Regions from separate parts of the Mesorhizobium sp. M7A.F.Ca.US.005.03.1.1 genome, predicted to be linked through region 1. Evidence: predicted binding sites of a transcription regulator. Region 1 holds the regulator's gene; each other region holds the start of a gene.
What was found. The regulator PhoB, encoded in region 1, activates phosphate uptake and scavenging genes when phosphate is short. The targets are predictions, from matches to a motif close to TGTCATNNANCTGTCAT.

Region 1 (7,164 bases):
CGATCGCCACCGATTGCCGCTGGCCGCCCGACAGCTTGATCACCGGCTCCTTGAAACGCTGGAACCGGGGATTGAGCCGACCCATCACCTTGCGCGCCTCGGCCTCCATGGCAACGTCGTCGAGCGTGCCCCAGGCGGTCATCAACTCGCGGCCGAGGAACAGATTGGCGGCGGCGTCGACATTGTCGGCCAACGCCAGCGTCTGGTAGATCGTCTCGATGCCGTATTTCTTGGCGTCGCGCGGGTTGGAGATCGATGCCTCCTCGCCGTTGACGAAGATCTGGCCCGAATCGCGCTTGTAGGCGCCGGACAGGATCTTGATCAATGTCGACTTGCCGGCGCCATTATGGCCGAGCAGCGCCACGACCTCGCCGGGGAAAAGATCGATCGAGGCGTCGTCGACGGCGCGGATGCCGCCAAACGCGATCGAGATGTTCCTCATGTCGATCAGCGCGGTGGCTGCAGGAGCAGTCTTGTCAGTCATGGCATGCCCTCCTAGACGCGCTTGCGATAGACGGTGTCGAGCCACACGGCGATCACCAGTACGGCGCCGACGACGATGCTCTGCAGCGGCGAGTCGACACCAAGCAGCACCATGCCGGACTGCAGCGACTGCATCAGCAGGGCGCCGAGCATGGCGCCGATGATCGTTCCCGACCCGCCGGCTAGCGATGTGCCACCGATCACGGCGGCTGCAATGACGAGCAGCTCGTCGAGCGTTCCAAGCACGTTGGTGGCCGAATTCTGCCGGGCCGAGGAGATCGCCGCGGCAATCGTGGCCAGCACGCCCATGATCATGAACACCTTCATGGTGATCCAGCGCGTGTTGATGCCGGCGAGATTGGCCGCCTCGGGATTGCCGCCGATGGCGAAGACATAGCGGCCGAAACGGGTGCGGTTGGTGATGAAGGTCATGACCAGCCCGACGGCGACCGCCATCAGCACCGGTATGGCGATACCGTGGGCGATGAACAGGCCGCCTTCGGGAACGGTGATGTTGTTGGCGGCCGCATATCTGTTCACGATGCCGATCGGCCAGGGGTAGGAGTTGGCGAGCCAGACCGCACCCATGATGGCGCCGCAGGTGACGACACCGAGCAGCGCCTCGGCCCAGATCGGACGTAGCGGAAAACGGAAACGCTTGCGCTGCACCCGCCCGTTGAACAGCCCAAACACCACGGCGAGGCAGGCGACGATCCCGACAACCCAGCTCCAGGTTGCGCCGATCGATCCCGCCGGCCCGCCGCCCATCAGCTGAAAGGTGGCGTTAAGCGGCGCCACGGTCTGGCCTGATGTGACCCACCAGGCAGCACCGCGCCAGACCAGCAGGCCGCCCAGCGTCACGATAAAGGCGGGCACTTCGAGATAGGCGATGACGAAGCCTTGAAAGGCGCCGATCAACAGGCCGAGCGCCAGGCCGATGACCAGCGCCAGGACCCAGATCCACGGATTGCCGAGTTCGAGCCCGACAAAACGCACCAGGAAATGCACCTGGGCAAATCCCATCACCATGCCGATCAGGCCCTCGGCGGAACCGACCGACAGGTCGATGTTGCGCATGACGATGACCAGCACCATGCCGCAGGCCATGATGGCGACCGCGGATGTCTGCACCGACAGGTTCCACAGATTGCGCGGCGTGAGAAAGGTGCGGCTGTCGAAATCGAGCGGGTTGACGCCGAGGCGCAGGCTGGAAATGACATGCAGCCCAATCCAGATGACCAGCAGCGCGCCGATCATGCCGAGCATCCGGGTGTCGATCTCGGTCGCCTTCAGGAACCGGGCGACGGCGCCGAGTTCCGACGCGCGCGCCGTATCGGCCTGCGGGTTGGACGTCGTGTCGGTCATGATTTCCTCCCACCGGCTGGCCGTCTGACGCGCATGCCGGAGCCCAGCCTAGAAGCTATCCGCATGATGCGGAAACACAATTCTTTGAGAAAACGCCGCGGCTTTTGGGCCGCGGCGTTCAGATATTTCGAAGTGGTCCGGATCAGTTACAGGCCGCGACGGTGCCGGCAGCGACACCCGCGCAGACTTCGTCCTTCTTGATCCAGCCAGCGTCGATGACGACGTTGAGATTGTCCTTGGTGATGGCAACCGGAGTCAGGAACAGCGACTTGACGGTGTTGCCGCCCGGCGTCGTGAAGTCCTTGGCGCCGGCGATGTCGCTCGTCTTCTTGCCGTCGGCCAGTTGCGAGGCGATCTCGGCGGCATTCTTGCCGAGCTCGCGCGCGTCCTTCCACACCGACACGGTTTGCGTGCCCAGGGCGATGCGGTTCAGCGCGGCGTGGTCGCCGTCCTGCCCCGAGACCGGCACGGTGCCGGCCAAGCCTTGAGCCGTCAGCGCCGCGACGACGCCACCGGCAGTGCCGTCATTGGCCGCGACCACCGCGTCGACCTTGTTGTCGTTGGCGGTCAGGAACTGTTCCATGTTCTTCTGGGCGTTGGCGGGCAGCCAGCCATCCGTGTAGGCTTCGCCGACATTCTTGATCTTGCCGCTGTCAATGGCTTCCTTGAGCACTTCCATCGAGCCCGAGAACAGGAAGTCGGCATTGGGATCGGCACCGGAGCCCTTGATGAAGACGTAGTTGCCTTCCGGCTTGACCTTGAACACTTCGCGGGCCTGCATGCGGCCGACTTCCTTGTTGTCGAAGGTCAGATAGAAAACGTCCTTGTTCTCGATCAACCGGTCATAGCCGACGACCGGAATGCCTTCGTCCAGCGCCTTCTGCACGGCCGGGCCGATGGCCGAAGCATCCTGCGCCAGGATGATCAGGGAATTGGCGCCCTGCGAGATCAGGCTTTCGACGTCGGTAAGCTGCTTGCCGGGATTGGACTGCGCATCGGCGGAGATGTACTTGTCGCCGGCGGCCTCGATCGCCGTCTTCATGGCGGCCTCGTCGGTCTTCCAGCGTTCCTCCTGGAAATTGGACCACGAAACGCCGACGACCTTGTCCTTCGCCTGCGCGACAGACGCGAGCGTCAGCGACATGGCGGCACCCGCCAGGATGGCGGCTGTGAATCTTTTCATATTATCCTCCCTGCGCCGCGTATGGCGCGACCAAACTGGCCCGAGGGCCGGCACAGAGGCCCTATTTTTTCGAGCCTCGAAAAAATACTGGGCCAACGCCCGAACGCTGTCAACATCGATTCTGATGGATTTTGATGTCGTCTCGAATTTTTTTCGGGCCTCGGAATAAATAAATGACACGGCGCGCGGCTTCTGCCAGTATTTGACCGCGTCACCGACAGCGTTCCAGGGCAGGAAGAACCGCGGCGACCGGGAGGATATGAAAGAGCATGTCGGTCGGAATCCGCCACGACGATTTGCGCCGCCGCAACCGCGCGATGGTGATCGCCGCGGTGCGCCGCGCCGGACAGCCGTCGCGCACCGAGATCGCCGCAACCACAAGCCTCAGCCATTCGACGATCTCGGCGATCTCATCCGACCTGATCGTCGAAGGCATCCTGACCGAAAGCAAGCCGAGCGAGGCCGGCTCGCTCAAACGCGGCCGTCCGCAGGTCGGCCTCAGCCTCAATCCGGAAGCGGCCGCGGTAATGACCGTGGTGCTGTCGCTGAACTTCCTCTCGGTCGCCGTCATCGACTATGCCGGCCAGGTAATATCCGAGGAACAGCGTCGGCTCGACACGCTGACGATGTCGCGCGACTCGCTGATCGGTGAGTGCACGGCAATCGTGCGGCGCCGCCTGGAAGATCCCGACCTGGACGTGCGCAGCATCGCTCGTATCGCGCTGGCCGTCCAGGGCATCACCGACACCCGTGCCCGCGCCATGCTGTGGTCGCCGATCACGCCGCACACCGACATCGCCTTCGCCGACATATTCGAAGAGGAGTTCGGCGTCCCCGCCATTATGGAGAACGACTGCAACATGATGGCGGTGGCGCTGCGCTGGCGCGATCCCGATCGTTACCGCGACGATTTCATCGCTATCCTTTTGTCGCACGGCATCGGCATGGGGCTGGTGCTGAAGGGCGAATTGTTCACCGGCACCCATTCCTCGGGCGGCGAATTCGGCCACATGATTCATCGGCCGAACGGGGCGCTGTGTCGCTGCGGACGGCGCGGCTGCGTCGAAGCCTATGCCGGCAATTATGCCATCTGGCGCAACGCGCGGCAGATGGGCGAGGATGCAGAACCCGTCGCCGATGTCAGCGACGCCGACATGCGCGCCCTGGCTGCCGCCGCCCGCGAGAGGGACGGACCGGAGCGGGAAGCCTACCGCAAGGCTGGCGAAGCGCTCGGCTACGGCCTCGGCAGCCTGTTCGCGCTGATCGATCCGGCCCCCGTCGCCATGGTCGGCGTCAGCGCCGCCGCCTTCGACCTGATCGAGCCGGCATTGCGGCAAGCGATTGCCCAGACCGCCGGCGGCCAGCATTCCAAGTCGATTTCCTTCGACACCGAGCCGAACGAACTGCCGCTGATCCGCGAAGGCTGCGCCATGCGGGCGCTGATCTTCGTCGATCAGGAGATTTTTGCGCCGGGCGTGCAGGCGAGATCCGGTCTCGGCGGCAAGAACGTGGCGTGAGTTCAAACGAGGGAGTTCAGTCCTCGCGAATGGCGTAACCCGCCCCACGGATGGTGCGGATGACATCGGGCATACGGCCGTTGTTGACCGCCTTGCGCAGCCGGCCGACATGCACATCGACCGTGCGTTCGTCGATGTAGATCGTCTCGCCCCAGACATTGTCGAGCAGTTGGCTGCGCGAGAACACGCGGCCTGGATGGCGCATCATGAATTCAAGCAGGCGGAATTCCGTCGGCCCGAGCCGGATTTCGCTCTTCTTGCGATAGACACGGTGCGATTCGCGATCGAGCACGATATCGCCGACCTTGAGCACGCTGGACAGCACTTCCGGCTTGGCCCGGCGCAGCAGCGCCTTGACCCTGGCCATGAACTCCGGCGTCGAGAAAGGCTTGACCAGATAGTCGTCGGCACCGGTCGAGAGGCCGCGCACGCGGTCGCTTTCCTCGCCTCGCGCGGTCAGCATGATGATCGGCAGCCGCTCGGTCTCGGGACGCATCCTTAGCCGGCGGCAGAGTTCGATACCGGAAACCGCAGGCACCATCCAGTCGAGCACCAGAAGGTCTGGAACGTTCTCCTGCAGCCGGATTTCGGCCTCGTCGCCGCGCGTCACCACCTCGACCTGGTAACCTTCGGATTCGAGATTGTAGCGGAGCAGCACGCCTAGCGGCTCCTCATCCTCCACCACCATGATGCGTGGCGCGATCATCGGCTGGTCACCCCTGTCATGCCGCTGGCGCGGACATTGCCGTCTCGTCCTGCTTCGGACGATTGGCTGGCAACTGCGTGCCGGTCAAAACATAATAGGCATTTTCGGCGATGTTGGTCACGTGGTCGCCGATCCGCTCGAGGTTCTTGGCGCAAAACAACAGGTGCGTGCACGCCGTGATGTTGCGCGGATCTTCCATCATGTAGGTCAGCAGTTCGCGGAACACCGATGTGTATTTGACGTCGATGCGTTCATCATTGTTTCTGAGCGTGGCAAGCGCTGCCGCGTCAGCGGCGGCATACTCGTCGACGACCCCCTGCACCTGGATCAGCACCAGCTGCGCCATCGCGTCGATCGAATGCGAAAGGTCGTGCGGCGTGACGCTCAGCCCGACAGTGCCGACGCGCTTGGCGATGTTCTTGGCAAGGTCACCGATGCGCTCGAGGTCGCCGGCCATGCGGATCGAACCGACTACCGCACGCAGATCGTTGGCCATTGGCTGGCGCTTGGCGATCAGCGTGATAGCACGATCGTCCAGCTCGCGCTGGCGTGCATCCATGATGGCGTCGTCGGAAACCACCCGCTGCGCCAGCGCATTGTCCGAATTGAGCAAAGCCCTGGTCGAGCCACCGACCATCGAGCGGGCGAGATCGCCCATGTCGCGGATCAGCTGGCTGATCTGCTCCAGATCCTCATCGAAAGATGCGACGGTATGTTCACCCATGATCTTCGTCCCTCATATGCCAGAGATCAGCCGAACCGGCCGGTGATGTAGTCCTGGGTGCGTTTGTCGTCGGGGGTGGTGAACATCTTGTCGGTGGCGCCCTCCTCGACCAGATAGCCAAGATGAAACATCGCGGTGCGCTGCGACACGCGCGCTGCCTGCTGCATCGAATGGGTGACGATGACGATCGTATAGTTCTGACGCAGTTCGTCGATAAGTTCCTCGACGCGAGCGGTGGCGATCGGGTCGAGCGCCGAACACGGTTCGTCCATCAGGATCACCTCGGGTGACACGGCGATGGCGCGTGCAATGCACAGGCGCTGCTGCTGGCCACCGGAAAGACCCGTGCCAGGTTCCTGCAAACGGTCCTTGACCTCGTTCCAGATCGCCGCCTTCTTCAGGCTGGACTCGACGATCTGATCCATGTCGGCCTTGCGCTTGGCCAATCCGTGGATGCGCGGACCATAGGCGACGTTCTCGTAGATCGACTTTGGGAACGGATTGGGTTTCTGGAACACCATGCCGACGCGCGCCCTGAGTTCGACGACATCGATGTTCTTGTCGTAGATGTCCTCTTCGTCGAGCGTGATCTTGCCGGTTACCCGTGCTGAATCGATGGTGTCGTTCATGCGGTTGAGGCAGCGCAGGAAGGTGGACTTGCCGCAGCCGGAGGGGCCGATCAGCGCCGTCACCTGGTTCAGGCGGACGTCGAGATCGACGTCGAACAGCGCCTGCTTCTCGCCGTAGAACACGCCGACCTTGTCGCCGCGCATTTTTATCACTTCGTTCGACTTCATCTTGTCGCCCACTGCGTTTTCAAGGGACTGTTCGGTCATGATGTTCATACCAAAATGCCTTTTTTCTACCAGCGCCGCTCGAACCGACGCCGAAGCACGATCGCGGTGATGTTCATGGCCATGAGGAAGACGAGCAGGATGATGATGGCGCCGGACATACGCTCGACGAAGGCGCGTTCGGCCTCGTTCGCCCACATATAGATCTGCACCGGCAGCGCGGTGGCCGGATCGAAAGGCGTCGTCGGTGGATCGGCGACGAAGGCGACCATGCCGATCAACAGCAGCGGCGCGGTTTCGCCGAGCGCGCGCGCAAGACCGATGATGGTGCCGGTGAGGATGCCGGGCGCGGCAAGCGGCAGGATGTGCTGGAACACCATCTGCATCTTGGA
Region 2 (7,164 bases), on a different contig from region 1:
CCCTGCGCCGCGCCACGTCGAGCATCGCCGATGCCGGATCAACGCCAGTGACATTATGCCCCTCGGCAAGTTCGGCAGCCAGTTGGCCAGTGCCACAGCCGAGATCGAGGACCGAGCCGCGATTTACGGCAAGACCGATACAGTAATCAAAATCGGCACGGCCGCTTTGATTCTCGATATCATAGAACTGGACGAAGTCGGGATCGCTGTAGATAGGGTCGGTCATAGTCGCTGCCCATACTCCAAATTTCCAGCTGCAGCCCATCAATGCATCAGGCGGCTGCGTCGAGGCGATAGCGGCGCATCCAGTCGAGGCTCGTGTCGTCGGAGAGCTTTGCAACGCCGGGCCTCACGTCATCGGCATTCGGCGCTTGAACGCCCAAGACTTCGCAGATGCCTAGCAATGTCGCCGCCGGATTGCTCGAAAGGCGCTCGTAGCCAACCCGAAGCGGGGTTATGCCTTGCTCAGCGAACCAGATGTTCCATGCCGCATCATAGGTCTCGAGTACCTCGACCTCACGCCTGATCCGCTCGAAATCATATTGGGGCTCTTTCGGCGGTGCGACCCTTTCGATCTCGGTGCCGTCGGGAGCGATATGCCAAAGACCGGTCTGCTCTGCCTTGATCAGGGAGACAGCCTGCGCAAGCTTGTCTTCCCGCGAGAGGTGTATGTAGAGAACATTGCCGAATGCTCTTTCGAACCGTGCTCTGTCGGATGGCAGTTTTGGGAAAATCCGGTCGAGGATCGCCGAAAGCTCATCCAGATTTTCGCGCATCAAGCGGAGGCCGAAGAGGCCGGTCCCACCCTTGCCGGCGGCGATCGCGGCATCGAGATACGCGGCATCGAATTCGAGCTCGCTCATCGCGGCGCGATCGGGCAACTTCCACTCTTCGGCCCACTCCACCACGTCCTGGCGCCGATAGAATGAGTGCGGATCACCGGCCGTCTTCGTGGACGCCAGAAGCTTGCACAGCAAAGTGCTCCCCGTCCTCGGCGTACCGCAGATAATGTATCCATCGAACATGTTGTGCCCACGCGGCTTGTCAAAGGCAGGGGCTGTCGCTCCTGGTAACATGGCCGCCGCCATAGCTGAAATCCTTGCTGGATGCGACGCCACGGCTGTCGCTTTTTAAATGCCTCTCTCAGACAAAATACCCTGCCGGCAGGGGTCAAATTACCGGTTGCGCACCACCACGCATGCCCCACCGATGCTTTGCAATTTCTGGCAGATGACGTTTGCATCGGCGCGGTGGTCGACACCGATCCTGACCGCATAGATACCCCGCCGGCCGATCGGCGTGCGCACCCGGCTGACCACTGGATCGTGCCCATTGAGCAGGGCCGGGAACCGGCTCCTTACCCTGAGCCACTGGTTGATCGCGGCACTGCGGCGGAAATTGCCGGCCACCTGGATGCCCCACGGCTTTACGTTGATCGAGGCCATCGCCACGGTCCGCGACATGATCACCGGCAGTTTTCGGCAAGCGACGGCAAAATCCGCCTTAGCGTCGAGCGGTTCGACCCTTCCGGCATAGGCTCGGTCGGTGAACTTGTCGGCTGGTTCGCCCATGATGTCGAAGACATAGCTTTCGGTTTCCATCGGCAGGAAACCGCCGGAACTGAGCCAGCGCGACACCCGGCTCTCGCCGGCATTGTAGGCGGCGGCCGCCAGGCCGAGATTGCCGTAGCCGGTTTTCATTTCGGCGAGATATTTCGCCGAAGCCGGGATCGCCTGATTGATGTCGAAGGAATTGGCAAGCCCGCGCATCTTGGCGGTTCCCGGCATGAACTGGGCAATGCCTTCGGCGCCGACGGGACTGACGGCGTTGGGATCGAAACGGCTCTCCTTCCAGATCAGCCGGGCGAAGAAATCCCTGGGCAAACCATTCTGGTCGGCATGCGCCTGGATCAGGTTGCAGACCTTGTCGATAAGCCGTTGCTTGGCGGATTGCGGCGGATCGGCCTGAGCCAGTGTCGACCAGACTAGCCCACACAGCAGGACCAGCGTCGCCCACAGGAAACGCCGCATTTGACCTACTCTGCCGCGGCCTTGCCGCCGCGACCGAACCGCTGTTCGATATAGTCGGCGACCATTTTCTCGAAATCCGCCGCGATCGACGGTCCGCGCAGCGTCGCCGCCTTCTTGCCGTCGACGAAGACAGGCGCCGTCGGCGTCTCGCCGGTGCCGGGCAGCGAAATGCCGATATCGGCATGCTTGGACTCGCCCGGGCCGTTGACGATGCAACCCATCACCGCGACCTTGAGGTTCTCGACGCCGGGATATTTGTCGCGCCACACCGGCATGTTCTTCCTGAGATCTGCCTGGATGTTCTGAGCGAGCTCCTGGAACACGGTCGAGGTCGTGCGGCCGCAGCCGGGACACGCGGCGACGATCGGCACGAACTGCCTGAACCCCATCGTCTGCAGCAATTCCTGCGAAACCTGCACCTCGCGCGTGCGGTCGCCATTCGGCTCCGGCGTCAGCGAGATGCGGATGGTGTCGCCGATGCCTTGCTGCAGCAGGATGCCCATGGCGGCCGACGAAGCGACGATGCCTTTCGAGCCCATGCCGGCTTCGGTCAGGCCGAGATGCAGCGCATGGTTGGAGCGGGTGGCGAGCTCGGCATAGACGGCAATCAGGTCCTGCACGCCGCTGACCTTGGCCGACAGGATGATTTTCTCGCGGCCAAGGCCGATCTCTTCCGCCATCTCGGCCGAGAGAATGGCCGACTGCACGATCGCCTCGCGCATCACCTCTTGCGCCGTCAGCGGAAAACCCTTGTCCTGGTTGTCGTCCATCAGCCGGGTCAAAAGCTCCTGGTCGAGCGAGCCCCAGTTGACACCGATGCGCACCGGCTTGTCATGCCTGATCGCCATCTCGACGATGTCGGCGAACTGCCGGTCCTTCTTGTCCTTGAAGCCGACATTGCCGGGGTTGATCCGATATTTGGCCAGCGCCTCGGCGCAGGCCGGGTGATCGGCCAAGAGCTTGTGGCCGATATAGTGGAAGTCGCCGACCAGCGGCACGTTGATGCCAAGCCGCTGAAGCCGCTCATGAATGCGCGGTACGGCGGCGGCACTCTCGTCGCGATCGACGGTGATGCGCACGATCTCGGAGCCGGCCCGGTGCAGTGCTGCGACCTGCGCGACGGTCTGGTCGATATCGGCCGTGTCGGTGTTGGTCATCGATTGGACGACAACGGGCGCGCCGCCGCCGACGACCACGCCGCCCACATCGACGCCGACCGAGGTGCGGCGGGGGAAAGGAGAGGAAAAATATCCGGTCATGCCGGCAGCCTTTTGTCTCTGGAGCATCTTGTGTCCTGCATGGGCGCACAACGACGCCCCGGGCCGATGCGCTGAGGTCCGGGCATGAGGTGGAGGAGCAAAGATGGCTTGTCAATGGCGACAGGTCGCCACTGGCCGGAATCGGCACGCCGCCAACGACCAAAAACAATCGAGGATCTGGCGAAACGGGCGACGGCCGAAGCGGATATTAAGCCGGTGCAAGTCCAGCTTCGGCTGACAGACCGGTGCTGGGAAATCAAACCCCTCCACGCCGGCGGCGGGGAGCCGCCGGGAAAAGAGGCCGCGGATACCGGGCGGCTATGTCAGGAGGGCATCAATGCGTGGTCGGTTTTCCTCTTAGTTTTTCAATCTCGTCCTTGAGTGCCAGCTTGCGTCGCTTAAGATTCACGATTTCGAGGTCGTCGACCGATGGATGATTCATCGCGTCATCGATTTCACGTTCGATGTCGCCGTGTTTCCGCTGCAACTCATCAAGATGGGATGCAAGAGACATGATTGGTTCTCCCTTTCATGGTTTTCCTCGATTGCAACCGTCACGGCGCGTCCACCGCAGGTTCGCTTCTGTGACGGCACGGTGACAGTGTGTCACCTTCCGCGGGCGATGTCGAATGATCCGTGGTAGCATTCCACGACACTGTGAAATGTGATATGGGCTGCACGCCGGTGACAAAACACCCGGCCCCGCCCAATCAGGCCCAGCTTTGGGCGCCGCAGACGTGCAGACGGTAGAGAATGTCCGATCAGGAACAGGCCGATATTCGCCTCGAATTTTCCCGCCTGAAGCAGGAACACGCCGATTTCGATGCAGCCATCAACGCGATGATCGCCATGGCCTGCGATCCGCTGCAGATCCAGCGCATGAAGAAGAAGAAGCTGTTCCTCAAGGACCGGCTGATGGCGCTGGAAGACAAGATCATTCCCGACATCATTGCTTGAACGATGTGAAGTGCTGACGCTGATCGAGCGCCAGGCAGCGGCGATCTGCATCTCCCTGCGCGGTCGTGTGACGGTGCCTTTGGCCGGTCAATCGTTGGGCTCTTTTTCGCCGGTGCACTAGCCGCGACGGCGCGTCCTGCCGGGCGATCTCGCACATGGAGCACCTCGAACTCGACGGCTTCGTCGCACGCTCTCGGTCAGTGATCCCACCGTTCTGACGGATTGTCCGGCGACGCCGCTGGGAAACCTGCGCCTTCGCGCGGCTCAGCCCCGGCCGTCGACACAGATCACCGCCCGCCCCTCAAAACAATAACTTTACAAATATTTGTATTTATGTGAAGTCATGACGATTGAAGGATCGACCATGACAGCCACTCGTTTCGCCACGCGCCTAAATTCCTTTGCCTCGCGGCCGCAGGCCGAATGGCCTGATCTTACCGGCAAGCCGTCGCTGCTGCAGATGGCGGCGCGCGCCGCCAAGGTCGGCGGGCTTACCGATCTCGACCTCAACTTTCCCGACCATGTCACTGAAAAGCCTGCGGAAATCGCCCTCAAACTGAGCGATCTCGGGCTTTCTATCAATGGCTTTGCCATGCGCTACTACTCCAACCCCGCCTTCAAGCTCGGCGCCTTCACCAATCCGGATCCGGCGGTGCGCCGCGAGGCCATCGACCTGACCAAAGCCGGCATCGATGCCGTGCGTGAGGCCGGCGCCAGCCTGATGACGCTGTGGCTCGGCCAGGATGGCTTCGACTACGCCTTCCAGGCCGACTATGTGACGCTTTGGCAACACGAAATCGAGGGGATTCGTGAAGTAGCCGCGCATGATCCCGACTGTCAGATCAGCCTTGAGTACAAACCGAACGAACCACGCTCCTACAGCCTGATGCCGGATGCGGCGACGACCTTGCTGGCGATCCGCGATGTCGGCCTGCCCAATCTGGGCGTCACCCTCGATTTCGCCCATGTGCTCTATGCTGACGAACAGCCGGCCTTTGCCGCGGCCCTGGTGGCGCGCCACAGCAAGCTGCTCGGCGTGCATCTGAACGACGGCTACGCCAAGCGCGACGACGGCCTGATGGTCGGCGCGGTGCACACGCTGCAGACCATCGAGCTGCTCAGGCAGATTCGCCGCGACGGTTACGCCGGCGCCATCTATTTCGACACGTTCCCCGACATGACCGGGCTCGATCCGGTGCGCGAGTGCGAAGTCAACATCGCCACCGTCAAGCGCATGCTGCGCGTCGTCGACCGGCTGGAGCAGGACAATCGCCTGTCCGCCGCCATGGACAGCCAGGATGCGGTGACGTCGCAGGCCATCATCCAGGAAATCATGCTCGGGCCGGATAGCTGAGGCATCCGCACCATTATCGTTTTCAACAAGGGAGGAATACAATGAAACTTCTGCTTGCCACTGCTACCGCCGCACTGATGGCGCTGTCGATCGGCTCTGCCTTTTCGGCCGACCTCGCGCCGCTCAATTCCGACACGGAAAAGGACCGCATCGACTGGTCGCAGGTCGAGGCCAAATTCGGCGCGTTCCCCAAGCTGCCCGAAGGCACCAAGGCAGGCGCCGTCTCCAAGACGCTGACCAATGAATACTGGCGCTCGCTGGGCGAGGGCTACACGGCATTCGGCGCCAAGGTCGGCGTTCCCGTCGTCTATCAGGCAGCGCAAAGCGAGGGCGACCAGCTCGGCCAGCTCACCATTGCCGAAGGCCTGGTGACCCAGGGCTACAACGTGCTGCTCGTCTCGCCGCAAACGGATGCCAATCTGCAGCCGATCATGGAGCAAGCCAAGGCCGCCAACGTGCCGGTGGTCAACGTCAATGACGCCGTCATCCCGCAGGCCGAACATTATGTCGGCAATGTCCAGCGCGACAATGGCGTGCGCGTCGCCAAATGGTTCATCAAGAACCGTCCGGATGGCGGCAAGGTCGCCATCGTCGAAGGCCAGGCTGGCGTCTATGCCGCCGTGCAGCGCACCGACGGCTTCAAGTCGACCATCACCGAGGCAGGCAAGTTCGAGGTCGTCGCCAGCGTTCCCGGCAACTGGGACCGCCAGACCTCCTATGATGCGGCCACCAACATCCTGCAGCAGCACCCCGACCTGATCGGCTTTTATGCCAACAATGACGGCATGGCGCTCGGCATCGTCGAGGCAGTCAAGGCCGCCGGCCTGCAGGACAAGGTTGCGGTCTTCGGCACCGACGGCATTTCCGACGCCTATGCCTCCATACGGGCCGGCGAACTGACCGGCACGGTCGACAGTTTCCCGGTGCTGACCGGCGAAGTGGCGTTGGAAACTGCTCTGCGTCTCGTCGCGGGACAGAAGCTGCCCCGCGTCGTCGCCACGCCCCAGGCACTGATCACCAAGGACAATGCCGACCGCTATTCCGGCGCCGGCGCGCGCAAGGCACTGCTCGAGGACGCGGCTGCGGGCCAGTAAGGCCAATCGGCGAGTGCCGGCCAGAGCAATTCGCTCCCGCCGGCACCGTTGCCCGGAGATAGAACCCAATGTCACCCCGGCTGCAATTCCAGGGCATTTCCAAGCTGTTTCCGGCCGTGCGGGCGCTTGACGGCGTGTCGTTCTCGGTAGGTGCCGGTGAAATCCACGGCCTGCTCGGGGAAAATGGCGCCGGCAAGTCGACGCTGCTGCGCATCCTGTCTGGCGTCCACACGCCGACAGCGGGAAGCGTCCTCATCGACGGCAAGCCGGTTACACTCGCCAACCCGGTCGCCGCACGCGCTGCGGGCGTCGCCATGATCCATCAGGAATTGCAGCAGGTACCACGCCTTAGCGTCGCCCAGAACATGTTCTTAGGCCATCCGCTGACGCGCGGCGCCATCTTCGTCGCTCGGCGCGAACAGGAGCGCCGTGCTGCGGAGGCTCTTGCGGCCATCGATCCCTCCATCGAT
Region 3 (7,164 bases), on a different contig from region 1:
CATGCGTCTTGGGTTCCCAACCGGAATCCTTCAGCGCCTCGTCGGCGGCGGCAATCCCGTACAGGATGAAGTCGCCGATCTTGCGCAATTCCTTCGGCTCGAGCACGGCCTCGGGATTGAAGGTGGCATTGCTGCCGTCACCACGCGGAATGACATGGGCGATCTTGCAAGCAAGGTCCTCCACCTCGAACTCGGTGATGCGCTTGGCAGCGCTGCGGCCGGTCAGAAGCTCCTTCCAGCTGTGCTCGAAGCCCATGCCGAACGGCGACAGCAAGCCAAGGCCCGTGACGACGACACGCCTCATCGCAGGTCCTCCCCGGTGATGACTGCAGAAAGCGTCAGGCCGAAGCCTTGTCGATGTACTTCACGGCATCGCCGACGGTCAGGATGGTCTCGGCCGCGTCGTCGGGGATCTCGACGCCGAATTCTTCTTCGAACGCCATGACGAGTTCGACCGTGTCGAGGCTGTCGGCGCCCAGATCATCGATGAAGCTCGCCTGCTCCGTCACTTTGTCGGCATCGACGCCAAGGTGCTCGATGACGATCTTCTTGACGCGCTCTGCGGTGTCACTCATTTGGGCATCCTCGTCTTTTGTTTGTCTGTCTTCGTTAGCGGGCAGAATGCCGCTAATCAAGCTGAAAGATGGTCCTGCCGGAAACGCAACGACTACGGACCGATTTTTGCCCGAACCGCCGGGTTGCGGGCCGCATTACACGAAAAATAGCTGAGGTCCAAGCCGAAATGGTCTCTTTACACAACCCGCCGGCGTTGCTGCAGAACCTCGTTCAAATCATAGCCATGCCGCCATTTACGTGGATGGTCTGGCCGGTGACGTAGGCGGCTTCGTTGGAGGCGAGATAAGCGACGGCGGACGCGACTTCGACGCTGGTGCCCATGCGCCGCGTCGGGATCGCCGCCATGATCGCCTCTTTCTGCTTGTCGTTGAGCTTGTCGGTCATTGCCGATTCGATGAAGCCTGGTGCAACACAGTTAACTGTGATGTTGCGGGTGGCGATCTCCTGCGCCAGCGACTTGGAGAAGCCGATCATGCCGGCCTTGGAGGCGCAGTAATTGGTCTGGCCGGGATTGCCGGTCACGCCGACCACCGAGGTGATGTTGATGATGCGGCCATGGCGGCGGCGCATCATCGGATGGGTGAGTTCGCGGGTGAGCCGGAAAACGGCGGTCAGATTGACCTCGATCACGCTGTCCCAATCGGCATCCGACATGCGCACGAACAGCCCGTCCTTGGTGATGCCGGCGTTGTTGACCAGGATGTCGACGCCTTCGAGATCGGCCTCGGCTTTCTGGCCGAGCGCCTTGACCTCGTCACGGTTGGACAAATTGGCCGGGAACAGCTTGACCCGGTCGCCAAGCTCGCTAGCCAGCGCCTCCAGTTTCTCGACGCGGGTGCCATGCAGGCCGACGATCGCGCCTTGCGCATGCAGCATCCGGGCGATCGCCTCGCCGATGCCTCCCGATGCGCCGGTGACGAGCGCCTTGCGGCCAGTCAATTCGAACATTTTTGTCTCCTGATTGAGAAGAGAACACCCCTTTTGCAGGGAATGGGATCAAATGGGGCTTTATGCAAGCGCTGCTAGCGTTGCCTCGACCTCAGCCGCCGAGCCGACCGACGCAGTGGCGATGTCGCGGTTGATGCGCCGCGCCAATCCCGAAAGCACCTTGCCGGCGCCAATCTCGTAAAGCGTGGTGACGCCATTTGCGCCGAACCACTCCACGGTCTCGCGCCAACGTACGCGGCCGGTTATCTGCTCGACCAGGCGGCGGGCGATCTCGTCCGGATCGCTGGTCGGGCTGACCGTGACATTGGAGAGGACGGGAACGACCGGCGCATTCTTTGTCACACCGGCGAGTGCGTCGCGCATGACGTTCGCGGCCGGCGCCATCAGCGCCGAATGGAAGGGCGCGGACACCTGCAGCATCAGTGCGCGCTTGGCGCCTTTCTCAGTGCACAGTTTCGCCGCCAGTTCGACCGCGGCCCTGGCGCCGGAAATGACCAGTTGGCCGCCGCCATTGTCGTTGGCGATCTGGCAGACGGAGCCTTTGGCGGCTTCCGCGCAAGCGGCTTCGACATCGGCCTGTTCCAATCCGATGATCGCCGCCATGGCGCCCTCGCCGGCCGGCACCGCCGCCTGCATGGCATTGCCGCGGATGCGCAGCAGCCTGGCGGCATCGGCAACCGAAACGAAGCCAGCGGCCGCGAGCGCCGAATATTCGCCCAGCGAATGACCGGCGACATAGGCGACCTTGCCTTTCAGCGAGAAGCCGCGCGATTCCAGCGCCCGGATCGCGGCCAGCGACACCGCCATCAGCGCCGGCTGCGCGTTGGCGGTCAGCATCAACGTCTCTTCCGGCCCTTCCCAGATCAGCTTCGACAGGTTTTCGCCGAGCGCGTCGTCGACTTCCTGGAAAATTCTGCGCGCCTCGGGAAAGGCCTCGGCGAGATCCTTGCCCATGCCGACTGCCTGGCTGCCTTGTCCAGGAAAGGTGAATGCAACGGCCATGCGCGGGCTCCCAAGGGCTGGTTTTGCTTGCCTGATAGACGAGTTTTTCTTGCCTGTGACGCAAGGCAGGCCGCCAAGTCAAGCCCGGTTCGACCCTGCTCGACGGCAGCTTCATCCGCCGAGTGCCTGTTCCGAAAGGCTTTTTGGCGATCACTCCTGATGAAAACCGCTCACGATTCGTTTGCTGGCTCTTCTTATTTTGGCCACAGGCGCTAGCTTTGCGTGACAATTCCATGACAATCGAGTGACGTGCTTGTCGCTGGGTGGGGAAGTTAAAGTGGCAAAGAGTTACAAACGCGCCGGCAAGGCCGCGCCACAGTTCCTGGAAGACGACCCCTCCACCGGCTATCTGCCGGGCAGGAGATGGCCGGTCGTGCGCTATGGGCTGATCAGCCTGGCGATCGCCGCCGTCCTGGTGTTTGCCATCGAACTGATCGTGCGCGGCGACTTTGCCGGCACGGTCTCCTTCTTCCTGCAGCCGCTCAAGCCGGGCTGGACCACCATCGTCGTGTTCGCGCTGATCCTGATCGGCCTCGATGCGGTGCTGGGCCGCAGCCATCAGAGCCTGATGATCGTCGCGCCGCTGACGCTATCGCTTGCCTTCGTCGGCCACCAGAAGTCGCATTATCTCGGCGATCCGCTCTATCCGACCGATTTCCTCTATGCCCGCCAGATCTTTGCGCTGTTGCCGCTTTTGGTGCGCGACCGGCCGATGACCGCGCTCGCCATGGTCGTCGGCATCGTCGCCGGCCTGTCGCTGCTCGTCTATGGCTGGCGGATGTGGCGCCGCAAGGTTCCCGCACTCAGCCGCAAGGGACGCCTTGCGCGGCTGACGCTGGCAGTGCCGCTGCTCGCCTTCTTCGTTTCGATCATGGACTATGCCACCTTCTCCTGGACCAGGGACCGGTTGCAGATCATCCCGATCATGTGGGACCAGAAGGAAAACTATGCCTCCAACGGTTTTGCGCTGGCCTTTGCGCTCAATGTGCCGATGGCGCATGTCTCTGCGCCGCCGGGCTATTCCGACAAGGCGATCGCGGCGATCGCCAGGCCCGATGTGACCGCCTCGGTGCCGGCCGAGAAGCCTGACATCATCATCGTCATGAGCGAGTCCTTCTGGGACCCGACCAAGCTGCCCGGCGTCACCATCACGCCCGATCCGATCCCCAATGTGCGGGCGCTGCGCTCCGGCTCGATGTTCTCGCCGGAGTTCGGCGGCATGACCGCCAATATCGAGTTCGAGGCGCTGACCGGCTTCTCCAACGCGTTCCTGCCGGCCGGCAGCATCCCCTACCAGCAATATGTGCGCACGCCGACGCCGTCGCTGGCAACCTTCCTCAAGAGCCAGGGTTATCGGGCGCGCGCCATCCATCCGGGCACCAACTGGTTCTGGAACCGTGGCGCGGTCTACGCCGATTTCGGCTTCAACGATTTCAAGTCGGAAGAGACGCTGCCGCCAATGCAAAAGCGCGGGCCACTGGCATCGGATGCCGCGATGACCGACGAGATCATCAGCGAGGCCGACGCCAGCGAAGAGCCGGTGTTCTTCTTTGCGGTCAGCCTGCAAAACCACGGTCCCTACGAACCGAACCGCTATTACAGTCCCACGCACAGGGTGCAGGCGCCGATCAGTCAGTGGGCGCGCGAATCGCTGCTCAGCTACGCCGAAGGCTCAGCCGATGCCGATCGCGGTCTCGAACGCCTCGTCGAATGGGCAAAGACACGCTCCCGCCCAACCGTAATCGCCTTCTTCGGCGACCATCTGCCGCCGCTCGGGCCGGTTTATGTCGAAACCGGCTTCCTGAAGGACAATGTCGCGCCGCGCAAGGAAGCGTCGCCCGAGGCTGCCCTCGAGCATCATGAGACGCCGCTGGTCATCTGGTCGAACCGCACCGGGCCGGCTGAGCACATGGGCGCCGTCAGCCCGGCCTTCCTGCCCTATCATATCCTGAAGACGGCCGGCATCAGCCATCCCTACTACACCGGCTTCCTGGGCGAGATGAGCGAACACTACCGTGTCGTCGACCGCAATTTGCTGCTGACGCCGGCTGGCGAGGCCACGCCCGATTGGGCGCGGCAGAAGGAGATCGATCCGGCGATCCGCGATTTCCGCCTGCTGCAGTACGATATGATGTTCGGCAAACGCCACGCGGCGCCCGACTTCTTCCCCGAAACGGTCGACAAGATTGTCGCCGCGCATACGAGTTGAGGCCAGCGATTCCCTCGGAGCCTGCTGGTCCGTCTCGGTTCGCGTGTTCAGTTGGTCAATTGCAGCTTCGTGAAATTGTTGGCGATCTGAAGGAACACGTTCGGCAGTTTGGTCGGATCGTTGACGGCATAATAGTTGCTCGGATCCGAGGCGCAGGCGCTGTAAAGCGCACGGTTGGCTGCGGTGTCGGATTGCAGCACCATGGTGTAGATCTGCACGCCCTCGTTCTTCAATTGCGTGCAAACGTTTTTGGTCCAGCCGTCGACATTGCGCGCAGCGGTCGTCTGGTTGTCCGATCCGAAGCGGCCGCCAGCCAGATAGCCATAGGATGTGTAATCCGACTTTGTCGATTCTTGTTCGCTGGCGCCATAGACGACGTTCTCGCCGTCGGTGAGCAACAGCACTATCTTACTGATCCCAGGCGTCTTCCACGGCGCTCCGTCGGTGTAGGGCGCGGCAGGCGACAGCACGCGCATACCCCACGACAGGCCCTCGGAGACATTGGTACCCGAGCCATTCCACTCGGTCATCTGACTGGCCGCCTTGCGCAGCTTGTCGAAATCGTCGGTCAGGGGGACCACCGGGGTCGGACACGCACGGTTCGGGCCGACAGTGATGGGAGAGCCGATCTCGGTGATGAGTTCCTTGGCGGGCGCAACATATTTGGCGATCTTTTCCCTGGCATCCCTGTCATCGGGCGACAGAAGTTCAATGAGATTGCCGAGCAGGTTGCTGAGATCGATGCCCAGAATGTTGATGCCCGACTGGGCAAGCCTGGTTTTGTCGCTGACATCGTTGAGATAGGAGTTGTTGTAGTATTTATCCGAATTGCCATAGGAGCCAGACGGCTTCTGGGCGTCTTCGGGATCATCCGGCGCAAAGTAGGGCACGAACAGCGTGTCGGGCTTGGCCGGGTCGGGTGGCGTGTCGGAGATATTGTAAGCGCCTGGCCGCGCCTCGACGCAACCTTTCCATCCGGTGCCATTCCATCCGGCATCGGCCCATCCGGTCTTCTTGAGCTGTTTGAAAAGCGCCATGTGGTTCGGCCGCTTGCCGTAGATGACGGGAAAATTGACGCCGTTGGTTGAGGACTTGCCGTCCATGTCGATCCAGGACGGGTCGAAGCCGTCGCCATTGACGTTGACGGCCGTCACGAAAGGAACCAGCGAGGCGCGGATCTTGCGCGTTGGCGATTTCGCCGCTTCGAGCGTGTCGAGCAACGATTTTGTCGCCGTCCTCAGCGCCGTCATCCGCGCGCCGGCCATCGAGCCGGTGTTGTCCAGCACCAGCACGACTTCGAGCTGGTTGTTCGATTCGACCGCCGAGGCATCGACCACGATGTGCTTGCTGTCGCCGAACAGGAAGGCGAAGTTGAGATGGACGTCCGCCGAGGCAACCGCCTTGGTCTTGACGAAGTTGACGCCCTTGTCGACAGTCAACGTCGCCTGCGCATTGTCGAGCTCGCCATGACCGACGATGTTGGCCTGGAAATAGCGGTTGAAAGCGTCATTGCGGGTGATGTCGAGATCGCCAAGGTGCGAAGAAGCAAGGTTTGCCGAATCGAGAGCGTTCTGCAAATTGCTCTTGGCCCGCATAAGGGTCGAGACATCGGTTGCGAAAGCGACTGCCGTCAGGATGACCGGCAAACCCAGTCCCAGCACAAGCGTGAAATTGCCGCTCTTCGAGCGCCATAATTTGTTGAGAAGCATCCTTACCCCCGGAAATGCTTGCCGCTTTTGCGCGGTTGTCCGGGCTTTTGCGCCTTCCATGATGAATCGACCGTTGACGGCCAGGCTTCAACTCCACACAACCTGCTGGTGTGGTTAAGACGTGGTTGCCGGAAACCACGACTCCGGCCGTTGCTGCTTCCCGATCGTCGCCTGCGACACACGGGAATGCCGCTTGCCCTTGCTTTGCGGCCGGATTGCTGTATAGACGCCCGCAATCTGCCGGTCCTTGCTGGGGGCTGAACGGAGGGCCGGAGGTTTTCAGAACCTTCGTGTGAAGCCGGAAGTGCTTCCGCCTCCCGTGTCTCCGCTCTCGACCGTCTCGTCATGCTCCTTTCTTCCCCCTGCCCCTTCGAGGGTTTGCGGGTCAGAGAAGTTGCAGAGGCTTTTGCCGCCGGGAACCGGGAGAGAAACGAAGAAAGGCATAAGACATAATGGCTCTTTACGAACATGTGTTTCTTGCCCGGCAGGACCTCTCGCAGCAGCAGGTCGATGCGCTTGTCGAACAGTACAAGGGTGTCATCTCCGCAAATGGCGGGTCCGTCGGCCGGGTCGAGAACTGGGGACTGAAGTCCCTCACCTACCGGGTCAACAAGAACCGGAAGGCCTACTACACGCTGATGGACCTGAATTGCCCGGCGGCCGCGCTCAACGAGATGGAGCGCCAGATGGGCCTGTCCGAAGACGTGCTGCGTTTCCTGA
Region 4 (7,164 bases), on a different contig from region 1:
CGGATATCCCGCTCAGGCAATGTCCACCGTGCTGTCAGGAGCCTGCCTGTCGGCGGGAACGTCGTGGATGAAACCGCGTTAGACCCCTCGATCCCCGAAATTGGTGACGAGGTTGGCCATGGCCATTCGCGATTTTGCACATACGCACGAAGGGGCAGGTGGCGATGCTCTCGCAATCCCCACCGTCGCCGCGATGATTGCGGTGCTGTTTGCCGGCAGCACGGTGCTGACGCCGCTCTACATCGTCTACAAGCAGCAATTCGGCTTTTCACAAATCACCCTGACGCTGATCTACGCCGTGTATGTCGTCGGCAATCTGGCGGCACTTCTGATGTTGGGCAGCGTCTCCGATATTGTCGGACGCCGGCCCGCGAGCCTGGCGGCCATGCTCGTCGCCATCGTCAGTGCGCTTGTCTTCCTGTTTGCCGTAAACGTCGTCTCGCTCGACGTCGCCCGCATCCTGAGCGGGCTTGGCATCGGCGTCGGCGCGGGGACCGGAACCGCGTGGATTGCCGAGCTTCTTCCCGGCGCGGACAAGTCGCGCGCCAGTGTGATTGCCACCAGCACCAACTTCCTCGGCCTCGGCCTCGGCGCACTGATTTCGGGATTTCTGGCTGAATACGAGCCATGGCCGTTGCGGCTGATCTTCATCGTCTATCTGGCAGCACTTGTGGTGGTGACGATCCTGGTCTGGCGCACTCGCGAAACGGTGTCGAAGCCGGGCGGCCTCGGGCGGATCTCCTTGCGGCCGCGACTTTCCGTCCCGGAGGAAATCCGTGCGCGCTTCGTCGCGCCGGCGGTGACCGGCTTCGGCGCGATGGCGCTGGTCGGGTTCTACGCCGCGTTGGCGCCGAGCATCCTGGCGCAGCAGCTGCATGAGACCAACCATGCCGTCGCCGGCGCGCTGTTCTTCGAGCTGGCGATCGTCACCGCGATCAGCATTGTCGTTCTGATGCACATGAAGAGCAACAAGGCGATGCTGGCTGCGCTGGCATTGATGATCCCAAGCGTCTCGTTGGTGATGGCGGCGCAGATATTGGCCTCGATGGCACTGATGGTTGCTGCGACGGCCTGTTGCGGCGTTGCGGCGGCGCTTGGTTACCGTGGCGGCCTGCAAGTGGTGAACGAGATCGCGCCCAAGGATCGTCGCGCCGAAGTGGTGTCCAGCTTCTTCATCTGCTGCTTTGTCGGCAACGCCTTGCCCGTCATCGGCATCGGCATCGTTTCGACCTATGCCAGTCCCGTCGCTGCCAGCCTGGCGTTCGCCGGCATGATCGTGGTGTTTGCGTTGGTGGCGCTGGCTTTTGGGCTGAAACAACAACGGCGTTGAGGGCCTGGAGCGGTCCAGCGGAACCGGGTTGGCTTCAGCCGTTCGGTGTTTCAGGCGAAAGATGCGCGCGTCCGCGCGGCACGCCAAGACCGGTGTCCGGCGGCTCGCCGGCGGCCGGCCTGTCCTCGATCATGTGCGTGGTGCGCCAGCGGCCGAAACGATAGTAGGCCGCCGCCAGTACAAGCGAGCTGATCGAACCCGCCGGGAAGCTCCACCACAACGCTTCCTCGCCGATCACGCCACGCATGAAATAGGCAAAGCCGGTGCGCACGACCAGCACCGAAATGACCAGGATGATCAGCGGCGGCATCACGGCACCCGTGGCTCGTACGGTGGCAAACAGCACGATGGTGATGCCGAACAGGATGAACGACCACGAGGCGACATTGTTGATGTGGACGGCGATGTCGATCGCCGCGCTGTCGCGGCTCAGGAACAGGCTCAGCACCGAACGGTCGAAAACCGACAGCACGGCAACCAGTGCGCCGGTCAGGACGAGGTTGAAGCCGACGCCTGAGGCGGCGATGCGGCCGATCCGGTCCCAGCGCCCGGCGCCGACATTCTGTGCCGCCATCGAGGACACCGCGGCGCCGATGGCGAGCGCCGGCATCTGGATGTAGGTCCACAGCTGGGCGGCGATGCCGTAGGCGGCGGCGACCTGTGAGCCGTAGGAATTGACTATGCCCATCACCGTCAGTGCCGCCGCCGAAATGACGATCATCTGCAGGCCCATTGGCACGCCCTTGAAGACGACGATGCGCAGCAAGGTGGGATCGGGCCGCAACAGAGCGAGATTGGCGCCGGCCAGCCGCAGCGGATGCTTGCGCACATAGAGAACGATCAGGATGGCGATCACGCTTACCGTCTGGCCGATCAGCGTGGACGTGGCGGAGCCCGCGATGCCGAGTTCGGGAAACGGTCCGATGCCGGCGATGAGCAATGGGTTGAGCACGATGTCGAGGACGACGGCCAGCGCCATGAAGAAGAAGGGCGTGCGTGAATCGCCGGCACCGCGCAGCACGGTCATGACGAAGGACAGAAGGTTCATCATCGGCACGGCGACGAAGATGATGCGCAGATAGGAGCGCGCCAGCGGCAAGGCGTCGGCCGGTGTGCCGAGCGTGTTGAGAATGGCGTCAACCCAGATCCAGCCGCAGACCGCGAAGACAACCGAGACGAGGAAGAAGAATGTCGCGCTGGTGCCGACAATGCGGCGCGCCTCGGGCAGGTCGCGGGCACCGACCGACTGGGCCACCAGAATGGTGGCCGCCATGCCGATGCCGAACACAGTGCCGAGGATCAGGAACAGGACGAGGTTGGCGTTAGAGGTGGCGGTCAGCGCCGATTCGCCGAGAAAACGGCCGACCCAGACGGCGTTGATCGAGCCGTTGAGCGACTGCAGCACGTTGGAGCCGAGCACCGGCAGGGCGAACAGCAGAAGCGTGCGCGGGATCGGGCCGCTGGTCAGGTCGCCGGTGCGCCGGCGCGCGGGCATTTTTTCGTCCATGGCGGGCAACTCGGCGGATGGTGATTTGGATCCAGTCCACGATGATATCGCAGGCGGGACCGAGATGCACCCTTGCGAACGCGCGGCTGAAAGGCCGCTGCCCCGTTCATGCCTGCCGCGAGCCCAGCGGACGCGCCAAGCGCGCCCGCCCGTGCAGTGGCCGTTACTTCCCGGCGAGACCCGGCAGCGTGACCTGATAGACCAGGAACATGGTGTCGACATCGGCGCCGTCTTCCGCCTTGTAGGGTGCGCCGACCTGAAAACCGTCCTGGGCGAGGAAGTCGTTGTCGTTGGCGACGAACAGGAAGTAGTCGTCGGGCAGCTTCGGATCGAGAACGCTGACCACCGACATCGCCTCCCACTTCTCCGACAGGTTGTTCTTGTCGTTCGGCGCGCCATTGTGCAGGCCGAAGCGGCCGAGTTCGCCCTTGTCGTTGATGTCGATGAACGGCGTCAGCTTGGCCGGCATCACCGACGGGTCGAGCACGCCCTTGGGCGCCAGCGGCTTGTCGGCGGCATCGAAGGCGCCGCCGGCGATGTCGGTCGCGGCCGAGACGTCGACGACGAAGATCTGGCGCACCAGCGAGGTGTCGCCCTTCAGCCCCTGGCCGTTACCGCTGTCGCGCGCCAGCATCAGGAAGGTCTTGTCGGAGAGCGCCACGATCTCGCTCTGCGCGGCGATCTTGGTCTTGCCCTTGGCATCCTTGAACACCGGCAACGGCACGACATACTCATGCGCCAGTTTGAGGTGGGCGAGGTCGGACGCGTCATAGACCAGCGCACGCGTGTTCTGGCGCGTCGCGGGCGAATCGCCGCCATCCTGCCGGGGCGCCGATTGCAGCACCGCGATCAGGAACTTGCCGTCCGGCGTCATCGCCATTCCCTCCAGGCCCTGGTTGTTCTGGCGGCCGGTCTCGGGGTCCTTCGGATCGGGCTCGGCGGCACCGGGTCCCGGATTGTCCGAGGCGAAGTTCGGCGTGCCGTGGCGCATCGGCACGAAGGCGGCCGGTGGCTGGGTTGCCGACAGCAGATGCCCGTCGGCGGAAAACCGATAGATGTTCGGGCCGTATTCGTCGGAGATGAACATCGAACCATCGGGCAGCCGCACGATCGCCTCGTTGTCGAGCGCCAGCTTGCCATTGTCGGCTTGCGGCAGGATCGGCATGTCGCCGCTTGCCGCGCGCACGCCGTTGAGTGGGTCGAGGCCTGTGGCATCAGCCCCCTTGTCGTCGGTGAGAAGCATGGTGTCGGCGAGCGTTGCCTTGACGCCCGTCTGCTCCTGGCCGGCAGCAGGTGCAGCGCCCGGTGCGACCGGAGCAAATTCGATGGCGATCGTGTTGAGGCGCGGCCGGTAGTCGGTGGTGCCGACGACATTGTAGCCACGGTCCGGCAACAGCCAGAGCGAACCCCTGTAGCCGGCGGTGTCATGCGTCCAGCCTGATGCGTCGATCGCCATGCCGGAACCCGAGCCGAAGGTCTCGCCGAACTTGTCGCGCTGAGCGGCCGGGATGCGGCCGACGCCGACCAGCCCCTTGTTGACGAGGCCGCCGACGGTCGCGGTGCTGTCGGCGAGCGCCGGCGCCAAGGCGGTGAACAAGGCCAGCGCGACGCCAAGCGACGCGGGTCGATACAGGTGCTTCATGGATAATCCTCTTTGTGACGGATGTGCCGGAGCGGCCGGGGGACGAAAAACTGAAAGAGGTACGACATCGATGATGTTGCGCAAGCCTCCCCGAAACGCGGTCTACGGCGCGAACATGATGCTTGCGTGACAGCGCGCAGTGCATGCCGGCGGTCGACGAAAAACGATGCGCGCGCGCCGGCACTGGACACTTATGTCCAGTGGATATATACTCCAGTCTTCGGACCAACCGTGGAGGGGAAGCCTTGAAGTCGCACTACCGCGCAGTCGTCATCGGAGGTGGCGTGGTCGGAGCCTCGGTGCTCTATCACCTGACGCGGTTCGGCTGGAGCGATGTGGCGCTGATCGAGCGCGCAGAACTGACGGCCGGTTCGACCTGGCACGCGGCGGCAGGCTTCCATGCGCTCAACGCCGATCCCAATGTGGCGGCGCTGCAGGACTACACCATCAATCTCTACCGGGAGATCGAGGCCGAATCCGGCTGGGATATCGGCCTGCACATGACGGGCGGCGTCAACATCGCCAGCGATCCCGCGCGCTGGGAGTGGCTGAAATCAGCCTGGGCCGTGTTCCAGTCGGTCGGCATCGAGACCGCGCGCCTGGTCACGCCCGACGAGATCAAGGCGATCTGCCCGATCGTCGACGTCAACGGTGTTCTTGGCGGCCTGCATGATTCCAACGAAGGCCATCTCGACCCGTACGGTACCACGCATGCCTATGCGGGTGCTGCGAAGAAGCGCGGCGCCGACATCATCTTGCGCAACCGGGTCGTCGAGCTGAAAGCACGTGCCGACGGGCGCTGGGACGTCATCACCGAGCAGGGCACCATCATCGCCGAGCATGTCGTCAATGCCGGCGGGCTGTGGGCGAAGCAGCTCGGCCGCATGGCCGGCGTCGACCTGCCGGTGACGCCGATGGAGCACCACTATTTCATCACCGATGACATTCCGGAGATCGCAGCACTTGACAGGGAAATCGGCATCGCCGTCGATCTCGACGGCTTTTCATACCTGCGGCAGGAGCGCAAGGGTGTGCTGCTTGGCGTCTATGAGCAGAACCCAAAGCACTGGAACATGGACGGAGCGCCGTGGGATTACGGCATAGAGCTGATCCCGGAAGACATCGACCGCATCAGCCCGGAACTCGCCAAGGCGCATGAGCGCTTCCCTTGCCTGGCGACGGCCGGTATCCGCAAATGGGTCAACGGCGCCTTCACCTTCACGCCGGACGGCAATCCGATTGTCGGGCCGGTGCGCGGCCTGAAGAACTACTGGGTCGCCTGCGGCGTCATGGCCGGTTTCAGCCAGGGCGGCGGCGTCGGCAAGTCGCTGGCCGAATGGATGATTTTCGGCGAACCGCAGGCCGACATCTTCGGCATGGATATCGCTCGCTACGGTGCCTTCGCCGCCAACCGCGAATATCTCAGGCAGACGACGCGCCAGTTCTATTCGCGCCGGTTCGTCATGACCTTTCCCAATGAACGGCTGCCCGCCGGCCGGCCGCTGAAACGCCCCGGCGCCTATGACGGCATGAGCGCGGCGGGATGCGAATGGACGGCTTCCTGGGGGCTGGAAATCCCGGCCTATTTCGCGCCGATGGGATTTGCCGAGAGCACGACGCTGCGGCGCTCCAACGCCTTCGACATCGTCGGCGAGGAGGCGCTGCAGGTGCGGCGCGCCGCCGGCCTCGTCGATATCTCGGCCTATGCGCGCTATGCGGTGTCGGGGCTGGGTGCGGAGGCGTGGCTCGACCGGCTGCTCGCCTGCCGATTGCCGAAGGCGGGGCGGGCCGGCCTGGCGCCGATGCTCGGCCATGACGGACGGCTGAAGGGCGACCTCACCGTCTTCAACTGGGGCGGCGGCTCTTATTGGCTGATGGGCTCCTACTATCTCCGGGAATTCCATATGCGCTGGTTCGAGAGCCATGCGGCGGAGGGCGTCACCATCGCCGACCTCTCCGACACGATGAGCGGCTTCCTGCTCACGGGGCCGAATGCGCGGGAGATTCTGGAGCGCACGACGCATCAGGATGTTTCCGGCGCAGCATTGCCGTTCATGGCCTGTGGCGCATTCGACATCGGTATGGTGCAGGCACGTGTGGCGCGGCTGTCGATCGCGGGCGAACTCGGCTTCGAAATCAGTTGCCCCGTGACCATGCACGCCACGTTGCGCGACACGCTGCTGGCTGCGGGCGAGGATCTGGGCCTTGCTGAAATCGGCTACTATGCGCTCAATGCGCTGCGGCTGGAGAAGAGCTTTGGCATCTGGTCGCGTGAATTCACGCAAGGCTATACGCCGGGCCAGACCGGTCTCGACCGCTTCATCGCTTTCGGCAAGAGCGACTTCATCGGCCGCGAAGCAGCGTTGAAACAGCGGGAGGCCGGCAGCGGCCAATGCCTGGTGACGCTGGAAATCGATGCGCTCGACGCCGATGCCAGCGGTTTTGAGCCTGTCTGGCATCAGGGCCGACGCGTCGGCTTCGTCACCTCGGGCGGCTATGGCTATACGGTCGGCAAGAGCCTGGCGCTGGCTCTGGTCGACCGCGATTTCGCGGGCGAGGGCACCGCGCTCTCCGTGCATGTCGTAGGTGAGGAACGGCCGGCGCGTGTCGTCGCGGCCTCGCCCTACGATCCCCTGGGCAAGGCAATGCGGCAATGAGGAGGATTTCCGATGGTCGATGACGCGG

Region 2: the regulator PhoB is predicted to act here: its motif matches at 3,874-3,890, upstream of EN990_RS14900 (YdcH family protein).
Region 3: the regulator PhoB is predicted to act here: its motif matches at 2,749-2,765, upstream of EN990_RS31925 (LTA synthase family protein).
Region 4: the regulator PhoB is predicted to act here: its motif matches at 4,595-4,611, upstream of EN990_RS23600 (esterase-like activity of phytase family protein).

What each region holds. Positions count from the first base shown of each region.
Region 1 covers NZ_RZRO01000049.1:404-7,567, reverse strand. Annotated here, with positions in the region: gene EN990_RS20105 (ATP-binding cassette domain-containing protein) at 1-484, opposite strand, end outside; gene EN990_RS20100 (sugar ABC transporter permease) at 496-1,848, opposite strand; gene xylF (D-xylose ABC transporter substrate-binding protein) at 1,991-3,031, opposite strand; gene EN990_RS20090 (ROK family protein) at 3,301-4,548, shown strand; gene phoB (phosphate regulon transcriptional regulator PhoB) at 4,565-5,254, opposite strand; gene phoU (phosphate signaling complex protein PhoU) at 5,271-5,978, opposite strand; gene pstB (phosphate ABC transporter ATP-binding protein PstB) at 6,005-6,823, opposite strand; partial or broken gene pstA (phosphate ABC transporter permease PstA) at 6,841-7,164, opposite strand, start outside.
Region 2 covers NZ_RZRO01000030.1:7,158-14,321, reverse strand. Annotated here, with positions in the region: gene EN990_RS14920 (class I SAM-dependent methyltransferase) at 1-226, opposite strand, end outside; gene EN990_RS14915 (Stf0 family sulfotransferase) at 273-1,088, opposite strand; gene EN990_RS14910 (lytic transglycosylase domain-containing protein) at 1,176-2,030, opposite strand; gene ispG (flavodoxin-dependent (E)-4-hydroxy-3-methylbut-2-enyl-diphosphate synthase) at 2,036-3,289, opposite strand; gene EN990_RS14900 (YdcH family protein) at 3,624-3,803, opposite strand; gene EN990_RS14895 (DUF465 domain-containing protein) at 4,043-4,246, shown strand; gene EN990_RS14890 (TIM barrel protein) at 4,611-5,600, shown strand; gene EN990_RS14885 (substrate-binding domain-containing protein) at 5,642-6,694, shown strand; gene EN990_RS14880 (sugar ABC transporter ATP-binding protein) at 6,763-7,164, shown strand, end outside.
Region 3 covers NZ_RZRO01000128.1:2,717-9,880, reverse strand. Annotated here, with positions in the region: gene fabF (beta-ketoacyl-ACP synthase II) at 1-304, opposite strand, end outside; gene EN990_RS31940 (acyl carrier protein) at 339-575, opposite strand; gene fabG (3-oxoacyl-[acyl-carrier-protein] reductase) at 787-1,524, opposite strand; gene fabD (ACP S-malonyltransferase) at 1,585-2,526, opposite strand; gene EN990_RS31925 (LTA synthase family protein) at 2,804-4,735, shown strand; gene EN990_RS31920 (pilus assembly protein) at 4,783-6,444, opposite strand; gene rpsF (30S ribosomal protein S6) at 6,897-7,164, shown strand, end outside.
Region 4 covers NZ_RZRO01000065.1:14,935-22,098, forward strand. Annotated here, with positions in the region: gene EN990_RS23590 (MFS transporter) at 119-1,330, shown strand; gene EN990_RS23595 (MATE family efflux transporter) at 1,365-2,825, opposite strand; gene EN990_RS23600 (esterase-like activity of phytase family protein) at 3,001-4,479, opposite strand; gene EN990_RS23605 (FAD-dependent oxidoreductase) at 4,725-7,136, shown strand; gene EN990_RS23610 (trimethylamine methyltransferase family protein) at 7,149-7,164, shown strand, end outside.